DNA from 4 places in the Arthrobacter sunyaminii genome. Region 2 is predicted to be linked to each of the others. Evidence: riboswitches for the same ligand, from Rfam matches in the RefSeq annotation. Region 2 holds a riboswitch; each other region holds the start of a gene.
What was found. Region 2 has a riboswitch for S-adenosylmethionine ahead of KG104_RS05670 (bifunctional o-acetylhomoserine/o-acetylserine sulfhydrylase). Riboswitches for the same ligand answer to the same signal wherever they lie in the genome.

Region 1 (3,200 bases), 1.1 Mb from region 2:
GGAAGGACGCGCCGCGGTGGTTTTCGGGCAGCTTGTCACCGGCACCGAAGAGCTTGTGGCGCAGCGTCCCCGGGGTATATTCCGTCCGGTAGGCACCGCGCTTCTGCAGCTCCGGCACCACAAATTCCACCACGTCCTCGAAGGTACCCGGGGTAATGGCGTAGGCCAGGTTGAAGCCGTCCACATCGGTCTCTTCCACCCACCGGATCAGCTCCTCGGCGACGTCGGACCCCGAGCCCACCAGCCGCGGACCCAGCCCGCCGATCCCCGCGGATTCGGCGATGTCGCGCACCGTCCAGGGTTCGCCGTCGTCCTTCGCTTTTTGGAAGTTGTCCGCGGCAGACTGGATCGCATTGGACTGCACATTGCCCAGCGGCTCGTCCAGGTTGTAGGTGGACAGATCCACGCCGAGCCAGCCGGACATCAGGGCCAGGGCACCCTCGTCGCTGGCGTACCGCTGGTAGTCCACATGCTTGGCTTCGGCTTCCTCGGATGTTGCCGCGGTGATGATGGTCAGCAGCGTGTAGATCCGGATGGAGTGGCGGTCCCGGCCGGCGGCTTCGGCGGCATCACGAATCCGGGTGACCGTGGCCCTGAGCTTTTCCTTCGTGGGGGCGCCCACGAAGACGGCCTCGGCATTGCCGGCGGCAAAGGCAATGCCCCGCGGCGAGGCGCCGGCCTGGAAGATCACCGGGGTGCGCTGCGGTGACGGCTCACTGATATGGATGCCGGGAACCTTGAAGTACTTGCCCTCATGGTTGATGTCATGCACCTTCGCCGGGTCGGTGAAGATGCCGCTGTCCTTGTCCCGGACGACGGCGTCATCCTCCCAGGAGCCTTCCAGCAGCTTGTAGATCACCTCGAGGTATTCATCCGCGTGGTTGTAGCGCTCGTCGTGCTCAAGCTGGTCTTCGGCACCCATGTTGCGGGCCGCCGAGGGCAGGTAGCCGGTAACCACGTTCCAGCCAACCCGGCCGTTGGTGAGGTGGTCCAGGGTGGAGAGGCGCCGCGCGAAGGGGTAGGGGTGTTCATAGGCTGTTCCCGCGGTGATGCCGAAACCGAGGTGCTCGGTGACCAGTGCCATGGCGGAGACCAGCAGCAGCGGGTCATTCACCGGCACCTGGGTGCCCTGCCGCAGTGTGGCCTCGTTGGAGTTTCCATACACGTCATAGGTACCCAGGACGTCTGCGATAAAAATGCCGTCAAACAATCCGCGCTCGCAGGTTTGGGCCAGGTTGGCCCAATAGCGGAGATCCGTGTAATTCGCGGACTGGTCCTGCGGATGGCGCCACAGTCCCGGAGACTGATGGCCCACGCAGTTCATGTCAAAGGCGTTGAACCGGATCTGCCGCCGGCTGTTCTGAGGTGTTGAGGAAGATGATTCGGACACGGGGAAATCCTTCGGGACGGGACGCACCCGCTGGGGCGCCGTACTTGCCGTTCGCGGACGCGACACGGCCGGATCCTCATCTGGGGCACCCCGCTACGGAAAGAGGGTTGCCGCCCAACCAGCCAGAGCTTTGCGTTGGGACTCATGATCCTTCGCCACCAGTATTTGCACAGCGGAACAGGCAAGGAAAGAACATGACCCCGTGTGAACGGATTTATGACCCCGCATGACCACTGGTTGGCAGCACGCCCCATCCTGTCCCAGACTCCACAGATAGCTTGGCCTCCACTCCCACCCCCCCGGCGCCCCCGCCGGCACAGGCGGCGTCGAAATATTACGCGGGGGACTTGCCGGTTTCCGCAATCGCGCGTTTAGTTGCTCTTGACCATCCCGAGCGGCTGAGAGACCTGGATCAGTGAAGCCGCAGCAACCCTGGTTGCCGTACCTCCTCCTTGAGGGACGGCAATAGCGAGGACAACACCGCAGGAGGCCTACCGGCCCAAGGCGTTATCCGTAGGGTGCTACTGCCAGGACCGATGGAGAGTTAACATGACCGCTCTGGCTTCACAGTCCCCTGCCGCCGCGCCGCCCCAAACGCGCGCCGCCGGCTCCGCCCTTCCCGTTGCCTTTTCCTCCCTCGGCCGCGCATTCGGCTCCGGCGGTGAAACCCACCAGGTGCTGCGGGACATCACCTTTGACGTACATGCCGGCGAAGTCCTGGCCATCCTGGGCTCCAGCGGCTGCGGAAAGTCCACGCTCCTGCGGGCCGCAGCCGGCCTGGACGCTCCAACCAGCGGGGAAGTCCGGATCAACGGAACACCCGTGCGCGGCATTGATGACCGGTGCGCCGTCGCGTTCCAGGAACCGCGGCTGCTGCCCTGGCAAACCCTGCAGGCCAACATCGCCATGGGCCTGCCCAAGGGCATCAGCGCCAAGAACGGCAAGGCCAAGGTGGCCGAACTGCTGGAGCTGGTGGAACTGGCCGCCTTCGCCAAACACCGTCCCCGGGCAGTTTCCGGCGGCATGGCGCAGCGCGCTTCTCTTGCCCGGGCCCTTGCCCGCACGCCCGGCGTGCTCCTGCTGGATGAACCGTTCGGTGCACTGGATGCCCTGACCCGACTGAAGATGCAGGACCTGCTGCTCGCGGTTCACCGGGCCACCCCCACCACGGTGCTGCTGGTAACCCACGACGTGGACGAAGCCCTCCAGCTGGCGGACCGCATCATCGTCCTGGGCAGGGAGCCCGGTGCTTCCGGAGCCACCATTACAGACACCATCACCGTGCCCGGCCCGCGCCCGCGGAACCGCGCCTCGGCCGAGCTGGCCCGAATGCGCGGCGAGCTCCTGGCCCGCCTCGGCGTCGACCGCCACTAGAACTTCTCCCGGCGTCACCCGTCTAAGGGCCGCTACCCCCGCCGTTCTGCGCCCATTTTGCGCATGAACCGCGATGCCTCGCAGCCAACTCATCAGAAAGAATTTCCATGAACAGCCGTTCCCTCAGTTCCCCCTCAGCTTCCCGCACCGCGCTCAAGGCCCTGGCCGCAGCCGCCGCCGCAGCTTCCCTGCTGCTGACCGGTTGCGTGGCAGGCGAGGATTCCGATGCCGCCGCCGACGCCGGCGCGGCCGACGGCGGAACCCTCACCCTCGACTTCGCCACCTACAACCCGCTCAGCCTGATCATCAAGGACCAGGGCTGGCTGGAATCCGCCCTCGCCGACGACGGCGTCACGGTGGAGTGGGTGCAGTCGGCCGGCTCCAACAAGGCCAATGAAAACCTGCGCTCCGGGGCGATCGACGTCGGTTCCACCGC
Region 2 (3,200 bases):
GGCCCGCCCAAAAGGTGCGCGGCTGCCCAAAGCGGCAGCATTTGCCCAACTGGTTCCGCCGCCACCGGGAAAGGCGACCACTTTGGGCAGGCGCATCCGGATTGGGATTCTGCTGCCGGTGCGGACCGGCAGTGATTTCCCGAAGGGTGCGCGGATGCCCAGAACGGCAGCGGATCAGGGGTCCGGTCCGCCCAAAAGGTGCGCAGCTGCCCAAAACGGCAGCGGATCAGGGGTCCGGTCCGCCCGAAAGGTGCGCGGATGCCCAGAACGGCAGCAGAACTAGATCTCGACGAGGCCCTTGGCCGTGTTGAACGTGACGGACATGATGCCGGGCGTGCCCTTGGGGGAAATCCACGTGACACCCACGTTCTCCAGCGGTTCCTCGGCCGGGGTGCCCAGCCACTGCGCCACACGGTCAGCGGAGCCGGCGATGGTCAGCGAGTCCAGCTTCACGGCACCGGGCATGCCGGGCAGGGCGGCCGAGGGGTGCAGTTCCTCGGTTCCGTCATCCCAGCGCAGCATGTACGGCACCTGGGGGTCGGCGATCAGGCCGTTGATGCCGATCTGCCGCCAGGTCAGTTCCTGTCCGTCGGGGAACTTCCGGTTGCCCGGAACGGAGAGCCGTCCAAGCCGTTCTTCAAAGGGGGCGAGGTCATCCACGGCCACGCACCAGCCCATCCAGCCGCCGCCGCACTCGGAGCGCTGGCGCACTGCCTGGCCGAAGGGAGCCTTGTCCGAGGCCGGGTGGTTCAGGGCCTCCACCACCTCGACGTACTGATGGTTGGCCAGGGGAAGGATCATGTTCCGCGTACCAAAACGCGGATGGACGCCGCCCTTGACGAAGTCCGCTCCCAGAGCGTCTGCGATCCTCTCTGTCGTGGCCAAAAGACCGTCGGATTCACTGGCATAAGATACATGGTCCAAGCGCATGCGGCCCATAATGGCACGTTGTGACCAGCGTCTCGACTTAGGACCACCTAAGGCGGCCAAAGGCGCTTTCCCCGCAGCCGCCGGGAAAAGGTACGCGCCATCCGTGCCGCCGACGCCCTGGAAATGATCCGTCACACTCCTTGCAGGCGCCGGACTTATCCGTTTTCATAGGGGATAGGTCATGAGTGCCAGCAGATAGCCCCGGCTTGCTGGCCGGCAACCCTCCAACCGCGGTGGGGTGCCCCGGGTGAAGACCTGGCCCTGCCTCAACGGATGCAGGGCAAGCGCGGGTCCCACGTGGCTGCCGGTTACCTTGTTCCGGCCGGAAGTCTCTGTGCGGCCCTTAGGTTATGGGAGCTAAGCAGTGTCAGAAAACTGGTCCTTCGAAACCCGTTCCATCCATGCCGGCCAGGAGCCCGACGCCGCTACCGGCGCCCGCGCCCTGCCTATTTACCAGACATCGTCCTTTGTCTTTCCCAGTGCGGAAGCAGCGGCCAACCGGTTCGCCCTGGCTGAGCTTGCCCCCATCTACACCCGCATCGGCAACCCCACGCAGGAAGCGGTGGAAAACCGGATCGCTTCCCTTGAAGGCGGGATCGGGGCACTTCTGCTCGCCTCCGGGCAGGCCGCGGAAACCTTCGCCATTCTCAACGTGGCCGAAGCCGGAGACCACATTGTGGCCAGCCCCAGCCTCTACGGCGGCACGTACAACCTGTTCAAGCACACGCTGAAGAAGTTCGGCATCACCACAACGTTCGTGGCCGATCCGGACAATCTGGAGCAGTGGCGGGCGGCGGTGCAGCCCAACACCAAGGCCTTCTTCGGTGAGGTGGTCTCCAACCCCCGCCAGGACGTACTGGACATCGAGGGCATCAGCGCAGTGGCGCATGAGGCCGGTATTCCCCTGATCGTGGACAACACGCTCTCCACCCCGTACCTGATCCGGCCCATCGAGTGGGGTGCGGACATTGTGGTGCACTCGGCCACCAAGTACCTCGGCGGGCACGGTACCGCCATTGCGGGCGTCATCGTGGATTCGGGCAATTTTGACTTCGGTGCCGATCCGGAGAAATTCCCCGGCTTCAACACCCCGGATGAGAGCTACAACGGTCTCGTCTATGCCCGTGACCTGGGCGCCGGCGGCATTCTGGGTGCCAACCTCGCCTACATCCTCAAGGCGCGGGTCCAGCTGCTGCGCGATCTTGGCTCCTCCGTGTCCCCGTTCAACGCGTTCCTCATTGCCCAGGGCCTGGAAACCCTGAGCCTGCGCATGGAGCGGCACGTGAGCAACGCCGTCGCGGTGGCCAACTGGCTGGAAGGGCACGACGACGTCGTCTCCGTCGCCTATGCGGGCCTGGAGTCCAGCCCGTGGTTCGAGCGCGGACGCCATTACGGGCCGCGCGGAACGGGCGCCATTGTCTCCTTCGAGATCAACGGCGGCATCGACGCCGGCAAGCGGTTCGTGGATGCCCTGGACCTGCACTCCCATGTGGCGAACGTGGGTGACGTGCGCTCCCTGGTCATTCATCCGGCGTCGACCACCCACAGCCAGCTGGGGGCCGAGGCGCAGCTGGCAGCGGGAGTCAGCCCCGGGCTGGTCCGGCTTTCAGTGGGCATTGAGCACATTGACGACATTATTGCGGACCTCGACGCCGGGTTCCGGGCAGCCAAGGGAGCGTAGCGGGCAGCGTGACACTTCCTTCTACCTCAAACGCTGCCGGAACCGCCGGCCGCACCGCGCCGCAGCACTCCGCCGGGGACGGGGTGCTGCGGCATGCGCGCATCGGCAGCCTGCACCTGGAAACCGGAGGCTACCTGCCGGACGTTTCCCTTGCCTACGAGACGTGGGGGACCCTCAACGCGGATGCGGACAATGCCGTACTGGTGGCCCACGCCCTCACCGGCAGCACCCACGTGGCCCGGGGCAGCAGCGACGAGGACGGCTGGTGGGACGCACTGGTGGGTCCGGGCAAGACGGTGGACACTGACCGGTACTTTGTCGTCTGCATCAACATGCTCGGCGGCTGCTACGGATCCACCGGACCCTCGTCACCGGATCCGCAGGGGCTCCCGTGGGGTTCGCGGTTTCCCTTTGTCACGGTCCGGGACTCGGTCCGCGCTGAGGCACGCCTGGCCGATCAGCTGGGAATCCGCGTCTGGCACACCGTGCTCGGCGGTTCCCTGGGCGGCGCCCGTGCTTTGGAATGGGCCGCCACCGAACCCGGCCGGGTGCAGCGCTGCGCCGTCATTGCCTGCACCGCTGCCAGTTC
Region 3 (3,200 bases), 1.8 Mb from region 2:
CTTTTCGTTGCGGCTGCCGATTTCCAACTCATCACCGTCCCGGAAAATGATGGAGCGGAAACCGTCCCACTTGGGCTCATAGGAGTAGTCCCCCTCGGGCAGCGCAGTCACGGCTTTGGCCAGCATGGGGGCTACGGGCGGCATTACCGGAAGTTTCATGGGCCCCATTCTTACCCGGTTTTCAGCCGAGGGGAATGGAAACGCCCAGCCCCGCGGCAAACGCGGTCAGCAGGTCCCGGCCCTGCTGCCAGTTCCCGATGCCGCTTTCATCATTGATGTGGGTCAGTGCTCCGGCGTCGATCACGGGGACACCCCAGGCCTGGGCCAGCAGCCGTGCTCCGGGGAGGGTGCAGTAGGGATCGTTTTCGCTGGCAACCAGCAGTCCGGGCACCGGAAGCGGCTCCAACCGCGGGTCCCGGAAAGATCCGGCAGTGTCCGGGAAGGCCGGCTCGGCCGGATCCGGCGGCGCCACCAGCAGCACACCCCGGGCGCCTTTCGGATTGCGCAGCAGCCACTCGGCGGAGGCCAGGCAGCCCAGGCTGTGGGCCACGAGGATGGTGTCACCGCCGCGGGAGCCGGCGGCGTCGTCGAGCGCGTCCATCCAGTTCTCCAGGTTCGGGTCATCCCACGACGACGGCGAAATCCGGGACACGTCCGGGGCACCGTCCTGCCACCGGCTTTGCCAGTGCTCATCATTGGAGCCGCCGATCCCGGGGACCATGGTCAGGTGCATGCTGTTCGCCTCTCATCCTGTGGTGCCGGGAGCCGGCAGCCGGGAATATCTGCTCGGAAACCGGTGCTGTCAATGAACATGAAGAAGATCGGTTTCCTGTCCTTTGGACATTACCGCGACGTGCAGGGTTCCTTTGTCCGCACCGCCAGGGACGCCCTGCTGCAGACCGTCGAAACGGCGGTGGCAGCCGAGGAAGCGGGTATTGACGGAGCCTTCCTTCGGGTCCACCACTTCGCCCCGCAGTTCGCTGCGCCGTTCCCTCTGCTGTCCGCCATGGCCGCACGGACTCACCGGCTTGAACTGGGCACGGCGGTGATCGATATGCGCTACGAAAATCCGCTGTACATGGCCGAAGAAGCGGCGGCCGCGGATCTGATCAGCGGCGGCAGGCTTCAGCTGGGCCTGAGCCGGGGTTCACCCGAGCCCGCGCTGCGCGGATATGAGGCATTTGGCTACGTTCCCACCGGGGACAGCACCGATGCGGATGAGGCCCGCAAGCACACGCTGGTGTTCCGGGCTGCGATTGCCGGTGCAGGTTTGGCGAACGCGGATCCGATGATGACCGGCAGTTCCGACGCACTGGCCATCGATCCGCAGTCCCCCGGCCTCGCAGAACGGATCTGGTGGGGTTCCGGAACCCGGGCGACGGCCAAGTGGACCGGCGAACAGGGCATGAACCTGATGAGCTCCACCCTGCTGACGGAGGATACAGGAGTTCCCTTCGACGAGCTCCAGGCCGAGCAGATTGCGGTGTTCCGCAAGGCCTGGGCCGATGCGGGACATGAGGGGACTCCGCGGGTATCCGTCAGCCGCAGCGTCATTCCGCTGGTGACCGACACCGACCGCCGGTATTTCGGGCTGCGCGCCCAGGCCGAGGGACGCGACCAGGTGGGGCGGCTCGACGGCGGCCTGGCCCGGTTCGGCAAGAGCTACATTGGCGAACCTGATGTCATTGCCGCCCAGCTTGCCGCGGACGCCGCGGTTCAGGCTGCGGACACGCTTCTGGTGACGGTGCCCAACCAGCTGGGCGTGGACTACAACGTGCAGCTGCTGGAGAACATCGTGAAGCATGTCGCGCCGGCGGCCGGCTGGCGCTGATGCCTCCCGCACCCGGCGGTTCCCGGCTGTCACCGGCATGCGCTATGGTGGTGTCAGCTTCACGAGAGGTGGCCAACGCCCGGAGGAATCCGGGTCCGTAAAAGCTCCGACTGGCCTCACACCAACCCCATGTTCGGCGGGTGGTTCGGATGACGAAGCGGCCTGACGCCGCCCGGCGCAGGCAAGGACAACCTGTAAAGGAACACGCTGTGAGCACTTCCAGTGACACCCGCTGCGCCAGCTTCCGGCCCGGCCATAACATCCATCAGATCCATGCCAAGAAGCTTGTTGGCTTCGATGACTGGGTGGATGCCCAGGCCTACGTGGACCTGGACCTGGGCATCGTCCAGGTGGTCGTGGACGGCAGGCAGCAGCTGATGTGGTTCCATGACCTGCCGACGCTGGCCCTGGCCCTCGCCGGTTCCGGCGGAGCGGCCCAGTGGTGCGCCCGATACTCCTCGCTCCTGGTCCCCGGCGGTTTCGACGGCCCGGCCCGGCGCTCTTTTTTCTACTTGGCGACGCCGGAAAAGCTCAGGCCGTGTAGCGGCTTCAGTTCAGCATCCGGCGCCGAAGCCGCTTCAGCACAGCAGGGCTGAGCCCGGCGTCGCGCAGGTACTGTTCCGCGTCCAGCCCGTCCAGGGCGCGGAACAGTTCACGCCGTCCGTCGGCCACCCGGGCGGCTTCCTGATCGGGAGTCAGCGGCTTTTCCCGCGGATGCACCTGCGTGGCGTGGAAGGCATTAATACCGCGGACCGCCTGCTCATAATCATCGGCAATGGCCTCCGGTGATGCCCCGGCCAGCTGGAGCAGCAGCATGGCAATGAGCCCGGTGCGGTCCCGGCCGGCGGAGCAGTGGATCACCACCGCGCCGTCGTCGGCGTCTGCGAGGGCCTGAACGACGGCGGCGATCTTCTCCGGCCAGCGGCGCAGGTTCTCCCGATACCACTTGGGTGAATCCATGTACGGGCCGCAGAGCGCGGTGAAGTCGGGATCGTTCGCTTCCTGGGTGGGCCGGGTCAGGAAGGTGATGCCGGCGGCGGCGTCGGCGCCCACCTCCGGGTCGGTGTCCCGGCGGCCCTGCTCGACGTCGTTGCGGAGGTCGACGACGGTGCGGACGCCTGCTTCGCGGGCCTGCGCCCAGCCGCGCTCAGTGAGCCATTCGGACCGGCCCATCCGGAAGATCCGGCCGGGTGCCACGGAGCCGCCGCCGGCAACCGGGATGCCGCCCAGGTCACGGGCATTCGCCGCGCCTTCCCACTCCACATCCCGGTTGCCCATCACGCCACTCTAGGACCAGTCGAAGAAGCCCTTGCCGGACTTCCGGCCGAGCTCGCCGCGCGCCACCTTGTCACGAAGGATCTGCGGCGGT
Region 4 (3,200 bases), 1.1 Mb from region 2:
AAAGTGCCCGGCCGCTGATGCGGCCGGGCACTTTCATATTTCGACTTCATATTTCGACTTCATATTTCGACGCACCGGTAATTCTCGGTGATTTATTCCGACAGCCTTTTTTTAGCCCGGTGCGGGTGCCGTAGTTGCGGGCCCCATGGAAGTTTCGGGCGCCATAGTGGGGACCGGCAGATTATAGACAACAAGCCAGTAATCTCCGTCCGGCCCGTCCACTGTGATGGATGCCGGGGTTTGGTCCGGTGTGACAATGTGTTCGAAAGACGTCAGGACCGGCCAATTGCAGTTGCTGCTGCTGGAAGTGGTCACTGGGTTTGAATCAGTATCCAGGACCTCGATGCTGTAGTCCCCGGGCTGGTTGCAGGTGAGGAATACGCTGAAGCTGGTCCCCGGTTCCATCCCGGGCAGATCGAAGGTGCTCCTCCCGGTGCCGCGTTCCTCGAGCACGACGCTGGCGTTGAGTGGACGCCACTTGGGGTTTTGCTGGAAGTAGCTCTCAAGACTGATGGGATTGTCCGCCCGGAACAGTGCCGTCATGGCCGGGTCATTGGGGAGAGGAGGCTCCGTGCTTCCGGGGGGCAGTTCCACGCCGATGCTGCTCCGGCTGGAAGAACGGGCTGAGGGGGACGCCGTGGCGGTCTCCTCAGCAGTGGACGACGATGTGGCCGGTTTCGAGGAAACGGCCTCGGGCTCCTCCTGGGCGCTGCATCCTGTCAGCACCAGGCCCAGCGCCGCTGCGGGAAGCAGGGCCTTCTGCATAAACGGCAAATCCGACGCTCTGCCCGGCCTTGCCTTAGTCCGTGATGGGCCATTGGCATTTCTGTTTCTGGTCATCTCCGCTACTTCCTTCCGAAGTAATCCGAAGAACGATAGTGGACCCGGATCCGTATGTAAATGATTGGTAACGGACGGCTGCTGTTATAAACCCGTGGAAACAATTCGCGGCTCCGTATTTCCGGTGCCGACACATTTTTGCCGGTCAGGCGAATTCGGGAACACCCAGACGGCGAAACGCTGAACCGTGGAATATCAGGGGCTCGTGGGCATCCTCGTGTGAGGCATGGCCGTGCACTCGTAGCAGCACCACCTGGTGGTCCCCGGCCGGAACCTCATTTTCCACGGAGCACTCAAGCCAGAGGGCGGCCCGGTCCAGGAACAATGATCCGGAGTCATCCGTGTGCAGATCCAGTCCGGCGAAGCGGTCTCCGGCCCTGGATGCAATCTGTTTGCAGACGCCCTCGTGATCAGAACCCAGAATCGACACGCCGATGCGGGCCGAGCCCCGCAGCACCGGCCACGTGCGGGACGTGTTCTGCACGGCAAACATCACCAGCGGCGGATCCATGGAAACGCCCACCGTGAAGGAAGAAGCAACCAGGCCCTGCGGCTCGCCGTCAATGACCGCGCACAGGGCGGCAATGCCGGACGGAAAACGGGAGAACGCCCGCCGCAATGCAGCGGGTTGAAGGTCGGTCAAAAGTGCCATGCTCAAAAGATCCTCTGCCTCAGGCGCCCGGCAACCCGATACGTCGGTAGCGAAGCGCGGTACTTGCCGGGCCGGTCGGAAACCGGGCGGCCGAATCGTCACCTGGAGCACCCCGCTACGGCGAGAGGGTTGCCGTCCAGCCGGCCAGGGCCCGTGGCTGGAACTCTTGATTCCTGCTCCAACGTAGGCCGGGCAGTACCGGGACACAAACCCCCGCCACAGTTCGTAAACTCCGCTTCATAAAAGTCATGGGAATGAAGGGATACAGTGTGAAGAATGAGACAGCGGTGGTTTAAGCAGGTGGACGTTTTCGGCAGCGAACCGTATTTGGGCAACCCGCTGGCGGTGGTACTCGAAGCGGAAGGGCTGACGGATGCCGAGATGGCCTCCTTTGCCCGGTGGACCAACCTTTCCGAGACCACTTTCGTCCTGCCGCCCACCGTGGACGGGGCCGACTACCGGGTCCGGATCTTCACCCCCGGCGGGGAGATTCCCTTCGCCGGACACCCCACGCTGGGCACGTGCCACGCCTGGCTGGAGACCGGGGCCAAGCGCCGGTACCCCGACGTCGTCGTACAGGAATGCGGCATAGGACTCGTGACGCTGCACGCCAATGCCGGGATCGCGGCGTTTGCCGCTCCGCCCCTGCTGCGCTCCGGTGAGCTGGAGGACGATGTCCTGGACCAGGCCCGGCAGGCACTTGGCCTGGAACCGGAGCAAATCCTCGCCTCCAACTGGATCGACAACGGACCCGGCTGGCTGGGACTGCTGCTCCCGGACGCCGCAACCGTCCTGGCGTTGAACCCGAATCCCGTGATCATGGGCAACCTGCGCGTGGGCGTCATCGGCGCGCAGCCGGCGGACACGGAAACAGACTTTGAAGTGCGCGCCTTCGTACCGGGTCTCGGTATTGCAGAGGACCCGGTCACCGGCAGCCTCAATGCCGGACTCGCCCAGTGGCTGATCGGAGCCTCACTGGCACCGGAACGCTACGTCGTCACCCAGGGCACTGCCGTCCAGCGCTCCGGCCGGGTCCGCGTCTTCACCCGGGACCGCAAAATCTGGGTGGGCGGTTCCACGGTCACCTGCATTGACGGCACCGTCACACTGTAAATCGGGCACCATGTTCACCCTAAACTCGCTCGCCCTTCCGGTTATCGGTGCGCCCATGGCCGGAGGGCCTTCCACCCCGCAGCTGGCTGCCGCAGTGGGGGAGACCGGCGGGCTCGGCTTCCTGGCCGCCGGTTACAAGAGCGCCGGCTCCGTGGCGGACCAGATCACCCAGCTGCGCAGGCTGAGCGGCCGGCCCTTTGGCCTGAACCTCTTCGTTCCGGATGCTGCCAACACCTACCCGGTTGCCGCACAGGATCAGGCTGCGGGCAAGGCTGCAGCCCAGGCCCGAAGAATCGAAGCGGCCCGGACCTTCCGTAAGCACCTGGTCGCAGCAGCAGAACAGGCTCCCGCCGGAACGGCGGTCACCGAACCCGGGATGCCGGATCCCAACGACGACGACGCCTGGCAGGCCAAGCTGGAACTGGTCCTGCGGGAGCGGGTCCCGGTAGTGTCCTTCACCTTCGGATTGCCGGAACCGGCTGTCTTTGCCGAGCTCGCCGCGCAGGGAATCTGCAGCATGGTGACGGTCACTGATGCCGGCGAGGCACGCGCGGCGGCAGCTGCCGGAGCGAACATCCTGTGCGTGCAGGGCCCG

Region 1: linked by a shared signal. The riboswitch ahead of KG104_RS01010 (LLM class flavin-dependent oxidoreductase) and the one ahead of KG104_RS05670 (bifunctional o-acetylhomoserine/o-acetylserine sulfhydrylase) in region 2 are both predicted to bind S-adenosylmethionine.
Region 3: linked by a shared signal. The riboswitch ahead of KG104_RS15415 (hypothetical protein) and the one ahead of KG104_RS05670 (bifunctional o-acetylhomoserine/o-acetylserine sulfhydrylase) in region 2 are both predicted to bind S-adenosylmethionine.
Region 4: linked by a shared signal. The riboswitch ahead of KG104_RS10710 (flavin reductase family protein) and the one ahead of KG104_RS05670 (bifunctional o-acetylhomoserine/o-acetylserine sulfhydrylase) in region 2 are both predicted to bind S-adenosylmethionine.

Annotation. Positions count from the first base shown of each region.
Region 1 covers NZ_CP076456.1:201,257-204,456, reverse strand. Annotated here, with positions in the region: gene KG104_RS01010 (LLM class flavin-dependent oxidoreductase) at 1-1,390, opposite strand, end outside; SAM riboswitch class IV at 1,426-1,540, opposite strand; gene KG104_RS01005 (ABC transporter ATP-binding protein) at 1,940-2,764, shown strand; gene KG104_RS01000 (aliphatic sulfonate ABC transporter substrate-binding protein) at 2,872-3,200, shown strand, end outside.
Region 2 covers NZ_CP076456.1:1,292,200-1,295,399, forward strand. Annotated here, with positions in the region: gene KG104_RS05665 (VOC family protein) at 280-930, opposite strand; SAM riboswitch class IV at 1,108-1,223, shown strand; gene KG104_RS05670 (bifunctional o-acetylhomoserine/o-acetylserine sulfhydrylase) at 1,295-2,611, shown strand; gene metX (homoserine O-acetyltransferase MetX) at 2,620-3,200, shown strand, end outside.
Region 3 covers NZ_CP076456.1:3,401,433-3,404,632, forward strand. Annotated here, with positions in the region: gene KG104_RS15400 (ATP-dependent DNA ligase) at 1-159, opposite strand, end outside; gene KG104_RS15405 (RBBP9/YdeN family alpha/beta hydrolase) at 182-733, opposite strand; gene KG104_RS15410 (LLM class flavin-dependent oxidoreductase) at 806-1,831, shown strand; SAM riboswitch class IV at 1,889-2,025, shown strand; gene KG104_RS15415 (hypothetical protein) at 2,041-2,427, shown strand; gene KG104_RS15420 (tyrosine-protein phosphatase) at 2,381-3,109, opposite strand; gene KG104_RS15425 (3-hydroxyacyl-CoA dehydrogenase family protein) at 3,119-3,200, opposite strand, start outside.
Region 4 covers NZ_CP076456.1:2,395,796-2,398,995, reverse strand. Annotated here, with positions in the region: gene KG104_RS10715 (hypothetical protein) at 112-765, opposite strand; gene KG104_RS10710 (flavin reductase family protein) at 986-1,492, opposite strand; SAM riboswitch class IV at 1,547-1,664, opposite strand; gene KG104_RS10705 (PhzF family phenazine biosynthesis protein) at 1,769-2,605, shown strand; gene KG104_RS10700 (nitronate monooxygenase) at 2,616-3,200, shown strand, end outside.